3 regions of the Bradyrhizobium sp. SZCCHNS3016 genome follow, and region 1 is predicted to be linked to each of the others. Evidence: predicted binding sites of a transcription regulator. Region 1 holds the regulator's gene; each other region holds the start of a gene.

Evidence for each region. Region 1 encodes LexA, which represses DNA repair genes until DNA is damaged. Its sites were predicted from a motif close to TGTTCNNNNTGTGTTCNG; they were not measured.
Region 2: a site for LexA is predicted at 2,347-2,364, ahead of QW881_RS16080 (single-stranded DNA-binding protein). Genes of this name have one in related genera too.
Region 3: a site for LexA is predicted at 2,070-2,087, ahead of uvrA (excinuclease ABC subunit UvrA). Genes of this name have one in related genera too.

The regions. Positions count from the first base shown of each region.
Region 1 is NZ_JAUETE010000007.1:134,700-139,380, reverse strand. It holds gene QW881_RS15515 (LysR family transcriptional regulator) at 1-445, shown strand, start outside; gene glp (gephyrin-like molybdotransferase Glp) at 678-1,889, shown strand; gene lexA (transcriptional repressor LexA) at 2,096-2,794, shown strand; gene QW881_RS15500 (hypothetical protein) at 3,054-3,494, shown strand; gene QW881_RS15495 (hypothetical protein) at 3,584-3,841, shown strand; gene QW881_RS15490 (ComEC/Rec2 family competence protein) at 3,796-4,681, opposite strand, start outside.
Region 2 is NZ_JAUETE010000007.1:253,462-258,142, forward strand. It holds gene QW881_RS16065 (outer membrane protein) at 1-93, opposite strand, end outside; gene QW881_RS16070 (outer membrane protein) at 359-1,114, opposite strand; gene QW881_RS16075 (outer membrane protein) at 1,307-2,062, opposite strand; gene QW881_RS16080 (single-stranded DNA-binding protein) at 2,525-3,025, shown strand; gene QW881_RS16085 (DUF2306 domain-containing protein) at 3,084-3,482, shown strand; gene gyrA (DNA gyrase subunit A) at 3,653-4,681, shown strand, end outside.
Region 3 is NZ_JAUETE010000007.1:248,624-253,304, forward strand. It holds gene uvrA (excinuclease ABC subunit UvrA) at 1-1,979, opposite strand, end outside; gene QW881_RS16055 (porin family protein) at 2,270-2,908, opposite strand; gene QW881_RS16060 (outer membrane protein) at 3,193-3,933, opposite strand; gene QW881_RS16065 (outer membrane protein) at 4,146-4,681, opposite strand, start outside.

The DNA of each region.
Region 1 (4,681 bases):
GTTCCTGTTCGAGCAGGCTCTGAGCTGCGTCTACAATCCAAAGCGCATCGCGATGAAAACGCCGATCAGCCTCGCCGACTATCTGTCGCTTCCCCACGCGCTGGTGACGCTGACCAACAGCCTGCAGGGCTGCCTGGAGGCGGCGCTTGACGAGATCGGGACCGAGCTCAACGTGGTCTCGGCCTCCTCGGATTTCCTCAGCGTGCTGGCGACGGTGGCCGCGTCAGCGGTGATCACGACGATACCGACCAGGATGGCAAAGCTCTACGGGCCGCGGTTTGGGCTGACGCTCTGTCCCGCGCCGTTGAAGCTGCGGCTGCCGGCCGTCTCGATGGTCTGGCCGCTGCAGCTCGATCGTGATGCAGCATCGGTCTGGCTGCGGAACATGGTTGCGGATATCCTGCACACGACCGAGCGCGCCGCCTGTCGCGCGGCTGCTGGATAGAACGCGGGGCGGGAGCTAATCGGAACGGCGCATCGGCCAACGCCTTGGCACTGCGGTCGACCTTCTGCGCACTGATTGCAGGGTTACTCGCGCGATCGTGAGGCAGCGGCCCGGACGCGGCCAACATCAGACGATCAGAAGGCAGGAAGCGGCCTGAGCCCTTGGCCGAGCCGTGCGCGTTCGGTTAGAAGGCGACTCATTTGATCTGCCGTCTCCGTCCGAAGGAACTCTCATGGCCCTGATGCCGGTGTCTGATGCGTTGTCCGCCGTGCTCGCCGGCGCCGAGCCGCTGGCCGAGGAGCTGGTGACGCTGGACGAGGCCCATCACCGCATCCTGGCCCGCGACCTCGCGGCGCTGCGGACGCAGCCGCCCGAGGCGATGTCGGCGATGGACGGCTACGCCGTGCGCGCGGCGGACGCAGCCCAGGCCAAGGTGCGGCTGAGGGTGATCGGCGAGGTCGCGGCGGGGCGGCCGTTCGATCGCGTGGTCGGACCCGGCGAGGCGGCGCGCATCTTCACTGGTGGCGTTGTCCCTGAGGGCGCCGACGCGGTGGTGATCCAGGAAGACACGATCGCCGAAGATGGCCACGTCGTGATCACCGAGGCCGCGATCAAGGGCCGGCACATTCGGCCCGCGGGCGTCGACTTCCACCAGGGCATGGTGCTGCTGAAGGCGGGCCGCCGGCTTAGCGACCGCGACCTGTCGCTGGCGGCCAGCATGAATCATCCGGCACTGCCGGTGCGGCGCCGGCCGAAGGTGGCGCTGCTCGCCACCGGCGACGAGCTGGTGATGCCGGGCTCGACGCCCGGCCCGGGCCAGATCGTCTATTCCAACGGCTACGCCCTGCGGGCGCTGGTGCGCAGCGAGGGCGCGACACCGATCGATCTCGGCATCGCCGCGGATACGATGGAGGCCACGATCGCCGGGATCCGGCGGGCGCGCGAGGCCAAGGCCGACATCCTGATCACGACCGGCGGCGCCTCGGTCGGCGATCACGACCTCGTCAAGCAGGCGCTCGAAGCCGAGGGCGTCGAGATGGCGTTCTGGAAGATCGCGATGCGGCCGGGCAAGCCGATGATGCACGGACGGCTCGGCGACATGAGGGTGATCGGACTGCCCGGCAATCCGGTGTCGTCCTATGTCTGCGCCATCCTATTCCTGGTGCCGCTGATTCGGCGGCTGCTCGGCCGCGACGAAGCTCGCATGCCACGCGAGACCGCCCTGCTCGGCCGCGAACTCGGGGCCAACGATTCGCGCGAGGACTATCTGCGGGCGCAGCTCGAGGAGCGCGCCGACGGCACGCTGATCGCAACGCCGGTGACCCAGCAGGATTCGTCGCTGCTCGGCAATCTCGCGCTCTCGCAGGCGCTGGTGATCCGGCGGGCGTTTGCGCCGAAGGCCGCCGCCGGCAGCCCGTGCGAGATCCTGCGCCTGCCGAGCTAGGCCGTTTCCCCCGGCAAAGCCCGGTCCGTTCACTACAATTTAAGGATTGCGGAACACACATCGAACATATAGTGTCCGTTCATGATTTGTTTTTAGTATGTTGCGGGCGACGCGATGATGGTCCGACTCCAAGGCGCTCTCAGCCGGTTTGTGCTCAAGGCGCAGCTCCTGGACTCGGACGACAACAAACTGGGGACCAGGTCGAGATGCTGACGCGCAAACAGTACGAACTTCTGCGGTTCATCAACGAGCGGCTCAAGGAAGCCGGCGTGCCGCCGTCCTTCGACGAGATGAAGGATGCGCTCGATCTGCGCTCGAAGTCCGGCATTCATCGCCTGATCACGGCGCTTGAGGAGCGCGGCTTCATCCGCCGGCTGCCCAACCGCGCCCGCGCGATCGAGGTGATCAAGCTGCCCGAACTGTCACAGGCCGCCAACAACCGCCGCGGCTTCACCCCATCGGTGATCGAGGGCAATCTCGGCAAGGTGCGCACCAGCAGTCCCGCGCTGGACGATGGCGAGCGCCCCGTCGCGGTGCCGGTGATGGGCCGCATCGCCGCCGGTACCCCGATCGAGGCGCTACAGACGCGCAGCCACACCATCAGCGTGCCCGCCGACATGCTCGGCAACGGCGATCACTATGCGCTCGAGGTGCGCGGCGACTCCATGGTCGATGCCGGCATCCTCGACGGCGACATGGCGCTGATCCAGCGCAACGAGACCGCCGACACCGGCGACATTGTGGTAGCGCTGATCGACGATGAGGAAGCGACGTTGAAGCGCTTCCGCCGCCGCGGCGCATCGATCGCGCTGGAGCCGGCCAACACCGCCTACGAGGTGCGCATCCTGCCGCCGAACCGGGTGAAGATCCAAGGCAAGCTGGTCGGGCTGTATCGCAAGTACTGATCGCGGACGCGATCGGTCGACCGGCGACGGGCGCACGCGCTTCGCCGCCGATCGAAATTGGTCACGCGCGAATGCACCTCAGGATGTGCAGCGCGGCATGCTCAAACGCTTGTGATCGCCCGCGGGCGCACGCGGTGCAGATCAGCGCAGAATTGCCGTGAAGCGCGCGCTAACATCACCATCGATGTCCACTCTGATAGAGGCCTGCGCCTGTCCGGGGGGAGCGTGGGTCGGCTATCTCTCAACGAGGAGCGATCCGATGTGTGACTACAGCCTCCATGCGGTTGCGTCCCGTCCCGCCAAGGTCGGCGAGACGTTGATCTCGACGACGTTTCGCGGCACCGCCACCCGCGGCTTCGCCCTCGAGAGCGAGCCGACCGTCGCAGTCTGCATGCTGCCCGGCACCGAGTTGGCATTTGTCGAGGACGTCCGCTACGACAGCCGCTGGCTCTGGACCCGGACGATCCGCGAGCGCGTCGCGAAGTTCAACAGCATCGAGACGCACATCCCCGATCGCCATCACGACGCGATCGAATTCGCCGACGGCCGCCACGTGCTGGTGACCCAGCTCTGCGAGGGCCAGCGCGTCACCGTGCTGCAATTGCCGGTCAGCAAGCAGCCGGCCGAGCGCCGCCCGGGCGTGGCGGAGGACGTTCCGGCTTCGCAGGCCACACCGATTCGCCGCATCAGCATTACCTGAGCGCCTGCGCGTCCGCATTTCTCTCGACATCGCATCGAATAGGAACGACATCCCTCGGCCGGCATTGTGTGCCGGGGGAGCTTGCCGCCGTGGTCAACAAGATCGATTGGAACAAGGCCGACCGGATCACCGAGCCCGGCCGCTACATGCTTGCGTTCGGATGGCTGACGGTCACGGCTGATGACATCGCCATCTGGCAACGATATCCGGGCGCTGCGTTTACGCTGGTCGAAGGTCCCTCGCTGTTCGATGCACCCGACGACACCGAGTATCATCTCGGCACGTTCGAGCTGTCCGGCGCTCAATCCTGCTCGCCCTGCTCCGTCTCCGGCGGCGTCGCGTCCTGAAGCCGCGACACCGGCGCACGCGGCGTCAGCGTCGTGTCGAACTCGCCGGCCTCGGCGGGCGCCGGCCACCACGGGCGGTCGGTGCCGCCGGCGCGCACCGGCGTGACGGAGAAGCCGGTGCCCCGCTGCACCAGCATCAAGGCGCCCTGCTGCTGCAGGCGCTGGCGATCGATGACGGCCGCCGCGCAAGATGACGGCGCGGCGCGCGCGGTGACAATCAGCGCGGCACGGGCGCAATCATCTTCGAGCGCCTCGGCGCGCAGGGTCAAGGCGGCGAATCGGCCGTCGGCCATCGCGACCACGCAGCCCGCCTCGTCGCAGGAGACGCCATCGGCGAGCGATGAATCCGCCGGCAGCCGGGCATCGGCGTCGGCCGCGAGCCACTCCTTGGTGGCGAACACGTCCTTGCCGGTGCGCATCACCTGCAGGCGTCCGTCACGGCCGCGCACCGCCACCGCGCGCCCATCGCCGGCGATCAGGACGTCGGGCAGCGGCGTCGTGGCGGCCCACGCGGTGGCCACCACGAGCCCGACGGCGCCCGACCAGCGCAGCGGTGTGCGCAGCAGGCCGATCAGGATGACGCCGAGGCTGGCCAGGATCAGCGGACCGATGCCGAAGCCCGGGATGCGCCCGACCGCGCCGGGCAGCGCCGCCACCCAGCGCGTCACCGCGATCATCCAGTCGATGCCGAGGCCCATCAGCGTCCACCAGGGACCGTCGAGCCCGAACGGCGCCGCCAGCAGGCCGAGCAGTCCGGCGGGCATCACCAGCACCGAAACCACCGGCATCGCCGCGAGATTGGCGAGCACGCCATAGGGCGTGACGCGATGGAAGTGGAAC
Region 2 (4,681 bases), 120 kb from region 1:
GCTGTAAGGGCGCGTCGCGAAGTCGGCCGCTGAGGCCGGCGCCAGTCCCAGCGCCGCGGCGCTTGCGGTCAAGATCAAGGTCGTCTTCTGCATTCGTCTCTCCCCAGTCCCAATACACCACGCTCCGGATCCCTCCGATCCGGGCCCACGCGAAGGTGGCCTGTTGCTGGTTGTAGGAGAGACTGCTTTCTAAATTCGTGATCGGGGAGCAGGCGCGGGGCGGGATGTGCCGAACGTACTTAAGCGCTGGTAAAGATCGCGACCGGTCGTGCAGATCGGAGAGCTGTCCCGAGGTGGGGGTGAGCGCTTGGTGCGTCAGACCCTCGAGTGCCAATCTTCGACTGCCAGTCCTCGAGGGTCAGTGCTTGGATACGACGGGACCGCCCCAGCGATAGTTCACGCGGACCGTCGCCATGTCGACGTCCTGGCCGACCGCATCGGTCCGGCCCGCGGCTCCACCGGGAACGCCCGAGAAGCCGAGGGTGCGGTTGCCCATGAACAGGTGCTCGTATTCGGCTGCGACCGACCAGTTCTTGGCGAAGCCGACCTCGACGCCGGTGCCGACAGCCGCCCCCCAGCGCGTGGCGCTGGACTGGTCGAGCACACCGCCGGTTGCCGTGGACAGACCGTTGTACTTCTCACCCGCAACCGCGGCGCCGCCCTTCACGTACCAGAGCACGTTGTTCCAGGAATAGCCGATCTGGCCGGTGAGCAAGCCGATCCCATTGATCTTGGTCTGGTTGGTCACGGGCGGGACGAACTGGCTGGTGTTGCTGCCCTTGAGGTTGGCCCAGTTTCCCTGGCCTTCGACGCCGAGCACCCAACCGCCAGCCTGCCAGCGATAGCCGATCTGGCCGCCAGCCAGCGCGCCGGTCGCATCATGGCAGCCTTCCGCGTTGGTTGCGGCCACGCCGGCGAAGCTGACCTTGTTGGTCCAGCAGGTGCGGGCCGATGCGCCACCGGCATTCAGGCCGATATAGAAGCCACTCCAATCATAGATCGTCGTGATCATCGCAGGCGCTTTGGTGAAGGTGCGCGCGGGCAAGTCGGCAGCGATGGCCGGCGCAATCCCCAGCGCCAGCGAAGTTGTCGCCCCCAGCAACAGCCTTCTCATCGCATTCCCCAAACCAAGTCCGACGCCCGCACGCACACTCTCACCAACGCCCACCCGCCGGACCTTGATAGCCCCTTCCGTCGTAAAAAGCCGTCACCCAAATGACACAACGGCCCAGCAAGTACCGGTTCTGGCACACAAAAAAGGCCGGCGCGAAGCCGGCCTTTCGACACATTCGATTTGCGCGTGCAATCAGTAGCGCGACACGATCGGGCCGCTGAAGTGATAGGAGACGCCGGCCTTGACGGTGTGCACGGTGTCGCTCCACTCGGAGCGATTGGCCGGAACCGCGCTGTACTGAATCGAGCTCTTGCCGAAGTCGAGATAGTTGTATTCGACCTTGGCCGACCAGTTCGGCGCGAACATGTACTCGGCGCCGGCACCGATCGTCCAACCCCAGCGCCAGTTGTTCTGAGCGAAGCTATTCGCCGCGCCGCCATTGAGCGCTGCGTCGTAGCGGTGTTGGAGATCGCCGACGGCAGCGCCGCCGCTGACAAAGAACAGCGCCGGACCCGCAGCCCAGCCGAGGCGGCCCTTGATGTCGCCGAAGCCGCGCAGCTGGGTGAAGTAGGTATCGCCGAGACCGGCGTTGACGACGCCCGACCGGCCGTTGATGTCGGCCCAGTGATAGTCGCCCTCGAGACCGAACACGATGTTGTCGATCTGCCAGTTGTAGCCGACCACACCGCCGATGAAGCCGCCGCTGGTGTTATAGTTCTGGGTGCCGGCAAAGATCGCCGTATTGGGCGCTCCGAAGAAGGTCTCGTTGCTTCGGCCCCAGCCGCCGCCGCCCTGCAGACCGAGATAGAAACCGGCCCAGGTTGGAAGTGGCGCCGGCGCCACCACCGGGGCCTTCGTGTACGGGCGGGCGGCGAGATCGGCGGCTCCCGCCGGCGTCAGCGCCCCCAAAACCATTAAGCTGACAGCTCCGAGAAAAATTCTTTTCATCCCAAGTCTCCCGCGTTGGGCGTCTCCAAATTGGTCCCCGGAGACGCACTTCTGTGAAGTTGGTGCGACCGCGCTTGCGGCCCCAATCCGTCCGGAAATATACGCTATTCAACCCTGGATACCGTCTCCCAAAAGCCACAGCCGAGGAGGAAGTGCGGCGAGCTAACGTGATGAAAATTAATCCCTTTTTTGTGAATAGGGAACTTTTTCCGGGTTCCATTTGCGAGAAGTTGCGATTCCATCGAGTTCCGCGGAACTCGACGCACGGTTGTGGACATATGCGTGCGAACAAAACTGGAACAATGGCCTTCCGCCTGCTATATGTGGATAAGCAATGGACAGGGCGGGTGGATCGCGCGGCAACCGTATAGGGTCCGCCGCGAGAGGAAGGGTTAGCCACCGGACGCCGTGAGGCCGGTGTGGACGGCCGGTCCGATGATCGAGAACCGCGGGAGAGTGGTGATGGCGGGTAGTGTGAACAAGGTGATTCTGGTCGGCAATCTTGGCAAGGACCCCGAGATCCGGCGTACGCAGGATGGGCGGCCGATCGCCAATCTGAGCATTGCGACGTCGGAAACGTGGCGCGACAAGGCGACCGGCGAGCGCAAGGAAAAGACCGAGTGGCACCGCGTGGTGATCTTCAACGAGGGTCTTTGCAAGGTCGCCGAGCAGTATCTGAAGAAGGGCGCCAAGGTTTACATCGAGGGCGCGCTGCAGACCCGCAAATGGACCGACCAGAGCGGTGTCGAAAAGTACTCGACCGAGGTCGTTCTGCAGGGCTTCAACTCGACCTTGACGATGCTCGATGGCCGGGGCGGCGGCGGTGGCGGCAGCTTCTCCGATGACATGGGTGGCGGCGATTTCGGCAGCAGCGGTCCGTCGATGGCGCCGCCGCGCCGCGCGGTCGCTTCGGCCGGTGGTGGCGGACGCAACAGCGACATGGACGACGACATTCCGTTCTGAGGCGCAGGGGCGGCCGCACGACGTTCAGGCCGCTGCCGTCTGACCACGGGGGTGTTGCATGAACTTCGCACCGCTGCTCGCCGCCGAACCCGCCGTCTTGCTGCACGCCGTCGCCGCGATGACGGCGTTTGCGCTGGGGCTCGTCCAGTTCGCGGCCCCGAAGGGGACCTTGCCGCATCGAACGATCGGCTGGGTCTGGGTCGCGCTCATGGTTGCCGTTGCAGCCAGCTCGTTCTGGATCCACACCATCCGGCTGGTCGGGCCATGGAGCCCGATCCACCTGCTGTCGCTCTACACGTTGGCCGTGCTGCCGCTTGCGGTGTGGGCTGCGCACCGCCATCGGGTGGCGGCCCATCGCCGGGCCATGATCACGCTGTTTTCCGGTGCCCTCGTGATTGCCGGACTGTTCACGCTGCTGCCCGGACGGATCATGCACAAGGTGGTCTTCGGGCCCTAGCCAGAGACGGTTCCCGAGCAAGCCTCGCGGAGCCGTGTCATGTGGTTAAGTCCCTGGAAAGGCGAGCAGAAAAAGCGCGGCCCACCTCGGTTTGGGGGTGGCCTGCGGCGCGCTCCTGCGCTATATGATTCCAAGCGATTTTCGCGTGTCAAAACCGACCGGTATCCCCTTTGTCCGATAAAGAAGATGAGAAGCCCGGCGAGCCGGGCGGACCTTCCGACATTCGTCCCGTTTCCATCCTCGACGAGATGAAACGCTCCTACCTCGATTACGCGATGAGCGTGATCGTGTCGCGAGCGCTGCCCGATGCGCGCGACGGCCTCAAGCCCGTGCACCGGCGCATCCTGTATTCGATGTACGAGCAGGGGCACACGCCCGACAAGAAATACGTCAAGTCCGCGCGCGTGGTCGGCGACGTCATCGGTAAATATCATCCGCATGGCGACCAGTCGATCTACGACGCCATGGTGCGCATGGCGCAGGACTTTTCGATGCGCGTGCCGCTGATCGACGGCCAGGGCAATTTCGGCTCCGTCGACGGCGATCCCCCCGCCGCCTATCGATACACCGAAGCCAAGCTCGCCAAGTCGGCGATTCCGCTGCTCGACGACATCGACAAGGACACCGTCGACTTCCAGCCGAACTACGACAATTCGGACAAGGAACCGTCGGTTCTTCCGGCCAAATATCCGAACCTGCTGGTCAATGGCGCCGGCGGCATCGCGGTCGGCATGGCCACCAACATCCCGCCGCACAATCTCGGCGAGGTGATCGATGCCTGCATCGCGCTGATCGACAATCCCGCGCTCACGATCGATGACCTCATCAACATCATTCCGGGGCCGGATTTCCCGACCGGCGGCATCATTCTTGGCCGCGCGGGCGCCCGCTCGGCCTACCATCTGGGCCGCGGCTCGATCATGATGCGCGGCAAGGTGACGATCGACACGATCCGCAAGGATCGCGAGGCGATCATCATCTCCGAGATCCCCTACCAGGTGAACAAGGCCACGATGGTCGAGCGCATCGCCGAGCTGGTGCGCGAGAAGAAGATCGAAGGCGTCGCCGACCTGCGCGACGAAAGCGACCGCGACGGCTACCGCGTCGTCGTCGAGCTGAAGCGCGACGCCGTGCCGGACGTCGTGCTCAACCAGCTCTACAAGTTCACGCCGCTGCAGACGAGCTTCGCCGCCAACATG
Region 3 (4,681 bases), 110 kb from region 1:
ACCTCGAGCTCGCCGGTGAGATATTTGCCGGTCAGCGACGCCGGATTGCGCATGATCTCGGCCGGCGTGCCCTCGGCGACGATGTTGCCGCCATGGGTGCCGGCGCCGGGGCCGATGTCGAGCACGTAGTCGGCGAGGCGAATGGCATCCTCGTCATGCTCGACCACGATCACGGTGTTGCCGAGGTCGCGCAGCCGCTTCAGCGTGTCGAGCAGGCGGGCGTTGTCGCGCTGGTGCAGGCCGATCGACGGCTCGTCGAGCACGTAGAGCACGCCGGTCAGCCCCGAGCCGATCTGCGACGCCAGGCGGATGCGCTGGCTCTCGCCGCCCGACAAGGTGCCGGAGGAGCGCGCCAGGGTCAGATAGTTCAAGCCGACGTCGAGCAGGAAGGTCAGGCGGTCGCGGATCTCCTTGAGGATGCGGGTGGCGATCTCGGTCTGCTGCGCGTTCAGGGCCTTCGGCACCTCGGCGAACCATTCGCCGGCGGCCCTCACGCTGAGCTCGGAGATCTCGCCGATGTGCTTGCCGGCGACCTTGACGCACAGCGCCTCGGGCTTCAGCCGGAAGCCGTTGCAGCCGGCGCAGGGCACGTCGTTGAAGTACTTGCCGAGCTCCTCGCGGGCCCATTCGCTCTCGGTCTCGCGGAAGCGGCGCTCGATGTTGGTGATCACGCCCTCGAACGGCTTCTTGGTGTCGTAGGCGCGGACGCCGTCCTCATAGGTGAACTTGATCTCGTCGTCGCCGGAGCCGTGCAGCAGCGCGTTCTGCGTCTTCTTCGGCAGGTCCTTCCACTTGGTGTCGAGCGTGAACTTGTAGAACTTGCCGAGCGCTGTCAGCGTCTGCAGGTAATAGGGCGAGGACGACTTGGCCCAGGGGGCGATCGCGCCCTTGCGCAGGGTGACGTCCTTGTCGGGAATGACGAGATCAGCATCGACGTGCTGCTCGACACCGAGGCCGCCGCATTCCGGGCAGGCGCCGTAGGGATTGTTGAACGAGAACAGCCGCGGCTCGATCTCGGGAATGGTGAAACCGGAGACTGGGCAGGCGAACTTCTCCGAGAACAGGATGCGCTCGGGCCCGCTCTTGTCGTGGATTTTTGCGACCTTCTTCTTGTCGTCATGGCCGGGCTTGACCCGGCCATCCATCTCCTTCGAAGAGGATGGATCACCGGGTCTCGCGCCGTCGGCGCGGCCCGGTGATGACGATGCAGGCGCGTCGGCGAACTCGATCACGGCGAGTCCCTCCGCGAGCTTCAGCGCGGTCTCGAAACTCTCCGCGAGGCGCTGGCCGATGTCGGGGCGCACCACGATGCGGTCGACGACGACGTCGATGTCGTGCGGGAACTTCTTGTCGAGCGTGGGCACCTCGGCGAGCTCGTGGAAGGTGCCGTCGATCTTGACGCGCTGAAAGCCCTTCTTGAGATATTCGGCCAGCTCCTTCTTGTACTCGCCCTTGCGTCCGCGCACGACCGGGGCCAGCAGATAGAGGCGGGTGCCCTCGGGCAGCGCCAGCACGCGGTCGACCATCTGCGACACGGTCTGGCTTTCGATCGGCAGTCCCGTGGCCGGCGAGTAGGGCACGCCGACGCGCGCCCAGAGCAGCCGCATGTAGTCGTAGATCTCGGTGACCGTGCCGACGGTGGAGCGCGGGTTCTTCGAGGTCGTCTTCTGCTCGATCGAGATCGCCGGCGACAGGCCGTCGATCTGGTCGACATCAGGCTTCTGCATCATCTCCAGGAACTGGCGGGCATAGGCCGACAGCGATTCGACGTAGCGGCGCTGGCCCTCGGCATAGATCGTATCGAAGGCGAGCGAGGATTTGCCGGAGCCGGACAGGCCGGTGAACACCACGAGCCTGTCGCGCGGGATCTCGACGTCGATGTTCTTGAGGTTGTGCTCGCGGGCGCCGCGGATCGTGATCGCCCGCAGGCTCGACTGGTTGGCTTGCGCGCGCTGCTTGGCCTTGAGCACTTCATCCATGACGATCGTCCCACGGCGCTGAATCGCGCCATCGTTGCAGGCGCGTTCGCCGGAAGCCGGCCATCGGACGCCAGGGGGAAAAGGTATCGTCGGAACGTAGGAAGAACGGGGCGGGATTTCCAGTGCCGTCAGCGAATCATCAACAATGCGCTCAGGGAATGGCAGCGAATGGCAGGAGGCTGCCGGTTCCGCTGGCCGCGTCGAGAGCCCAAAGAGTCGAGAGCCCAAAAGAAAAGACCTCCGCTCTCGTCGAGCGGAGGCCTTGTGCGTTGGCCCGGAGGGCGACGTTCTTAGAAGTGGTAGTTCACGCCAACCTGGACGGAGTGCAGGTTCAGAGTGCCCGAAGCGATATTGTTGGCGAAGTAGTTCTCGCTGCCGAGGCTCTTGTAAAGGTATTCGCCCTTCAGCGACCACTGCGGCGCGAACATGTATTCGAGGCCAGCGCCAACCGTCCAGCCGCTGTGGAACTTCGTGTCCGAGACCGAAGTGCCAAGGAAGGTGTTGGTCAGCTTGTTCTCAGCCCAAGCGTAACCGCCGGTGGCGTACACCAGGGTCGGGCCGAAGGCATAACCAATGCGGCCACGAACGCTGCCGGTGTCCTGGATCTTGGTGTTGAACGTGCCCAGGAAGCCGGGGATCACGCCGTCGCCGCTCTTGATGCTGGCCCATGCCGCATCAGCTTCGAGACCGAACACGACGGCGCCCTGCTGCCAGTTGTAGCCGATGGTGCCGCCGGCGAGGCCGCCATCCGGACCATTGTCTTCAACGGTGGCGTAGCCGCCCATGGCACCGATGTAGAAACCGGTCCAGGTCAGCACAGGCGCGGCAACCGGCGCCTTGGTGTAGGTCGGGCGCGCAGCGAGGTCTGCGGCGGCAGCGGGAGCGGCCAGGGCGGCCAAAGCCACGGTCGCGAGCAGGATCTTCTTCATTCCAGTCTCCAGTTTATTCCTAGAAGTCCGCATCGCACCGAAAGCTTTACGCACGAAACAGACTCACCCGTTCAAGTTGACGCGGTTCCTATAGCCCGGTTCCGTGCGGATTACCGTCACCCCGAAGACACACTCGCGGCCAAACCGCGTTTTTACGGGCGGCTCCAGAAAGCATAAGTTACTCAATTACTTGGTTCCGTGTGTGGCGAGCCGGCGAGGTGGCGTCAGCGCAGCAAAAAGGCCGGCTTGCGCCGGCCTTTCTCGGAACCTGTCGGTTGCAGGTGTCAGTACTTGGCGATGACCGGGCCGCCGAAATGGTAGCTGAGGCCGGCCTTGACCGTGTGGACGGTGTCCTTCCACTCGGAGCGGTTGGTTGCGAAAGCGCTGTACTGGATCGCGCTCTTGCCGAAGTCGAGATAGTTGTACTCGAGCTTGGCCGACCAGTTCGGCGCGAACATGTATTCGGCGCCGGCGCCGACCGTGTAGCCCCAGCGGGTGGTGTTCTGGCTGAAGACGTTGCCGGGGACGCCGTCATAGCGATGCTGCAACTGGCCCACCGCGGCGCCGCCGCTGACGAAGAACAGGGCGGGACCGGCGGCATAGCCGAGGCGGCCCTTGATGTCGCCGAAGCTGGTCAGCTTGGTGAAGAAGGTGTCGCCGAGGCCGGCATTGACCACGGCGGAGCGGCCGTTGATGTCGGCCCAGTGATAGTCGCCTTCGAGGCCGAACACGACGTTGTCGACCTGCCAGTTGTAGCCGACCACGCCGCCGACGAAGCCGCCATTGGTGTTGTAGTTCTGGGTGCCCAGGAAGCCCGGCGCATTGAAGCGGCCGAGGAAGGTCTCCTTGCTGGTGCCCCAGCCGCCGCCGCCCTGGATGCCGGCGTAGAGGCCCGACCAGCTCAGGATCTGCGCGACCATCGGCGGCGCCTTCGTATAGGGACGTGCCGCCATGTCGGCCGCCGAAGCGGACGTGGCCGTTGCGATGCCGACGAGCGCCGTCGTGATCACAAACAACTTCTTCATCAAATTCTCCCCCGGGAGGTTGGAATGACAAGCGATGGGCAAGTCATACACAGGGCATCCCGGCGAGGCTGTAACGCACTCGCCACAGAAACGAAAAAGCGTTATAAATCATATATTTAGCACAAAAACGCCGCGACGCTGCCGGGCTGTTGACACGAAAAAGGCCGGCGCGAGGGCCGGCCTTTCCGAATGCGTGCGAGCGGCGGCTTTTTTCAGTAGCGCGTGCCCATCGGCGCCCCGAATCGATAGTTCACCCGGACGGTCGCCATGTCGATGTCCTGCTTGATGGTATCGACGCGCGACAGCACGGTTGCGGTGGCCGGGAAGCTGATGTCGCGCGAGCCCATGAACAGGTGGTCGTACTCGACGGCGACCGACCAGTTCGGCGCGAAGCCGAACTCGACGCCCGTGCCGACGGTGCCGCCCCAGCGGGTCTCACTGGCCGAATCCAGCAGCGTGCCGACCGGGAAGGGCGCAGCCGCATTCGCCGTGCCGGTGTATTTGTTGTGGGTGACGGCGGCGCCGCCCTTCACGTACCAGAGCACGTTGCCCCAGGCGTAGCCGACCTGGCCGGTGAACAGGCCGATCGCATCGGTCTTGGTGTTGTTGGTGATGCCCGCAGCCAGCGCCGCCGTGCTCGCATTGGACGACTTCAGGTCGGTCCAGTTGCCCTGGGCCTCGACGCCGAACACCCAGCTCGCCGCCTGCCAGCGATAGCCGACCTGGCCGCCGATGAGGCCGCTCGAGG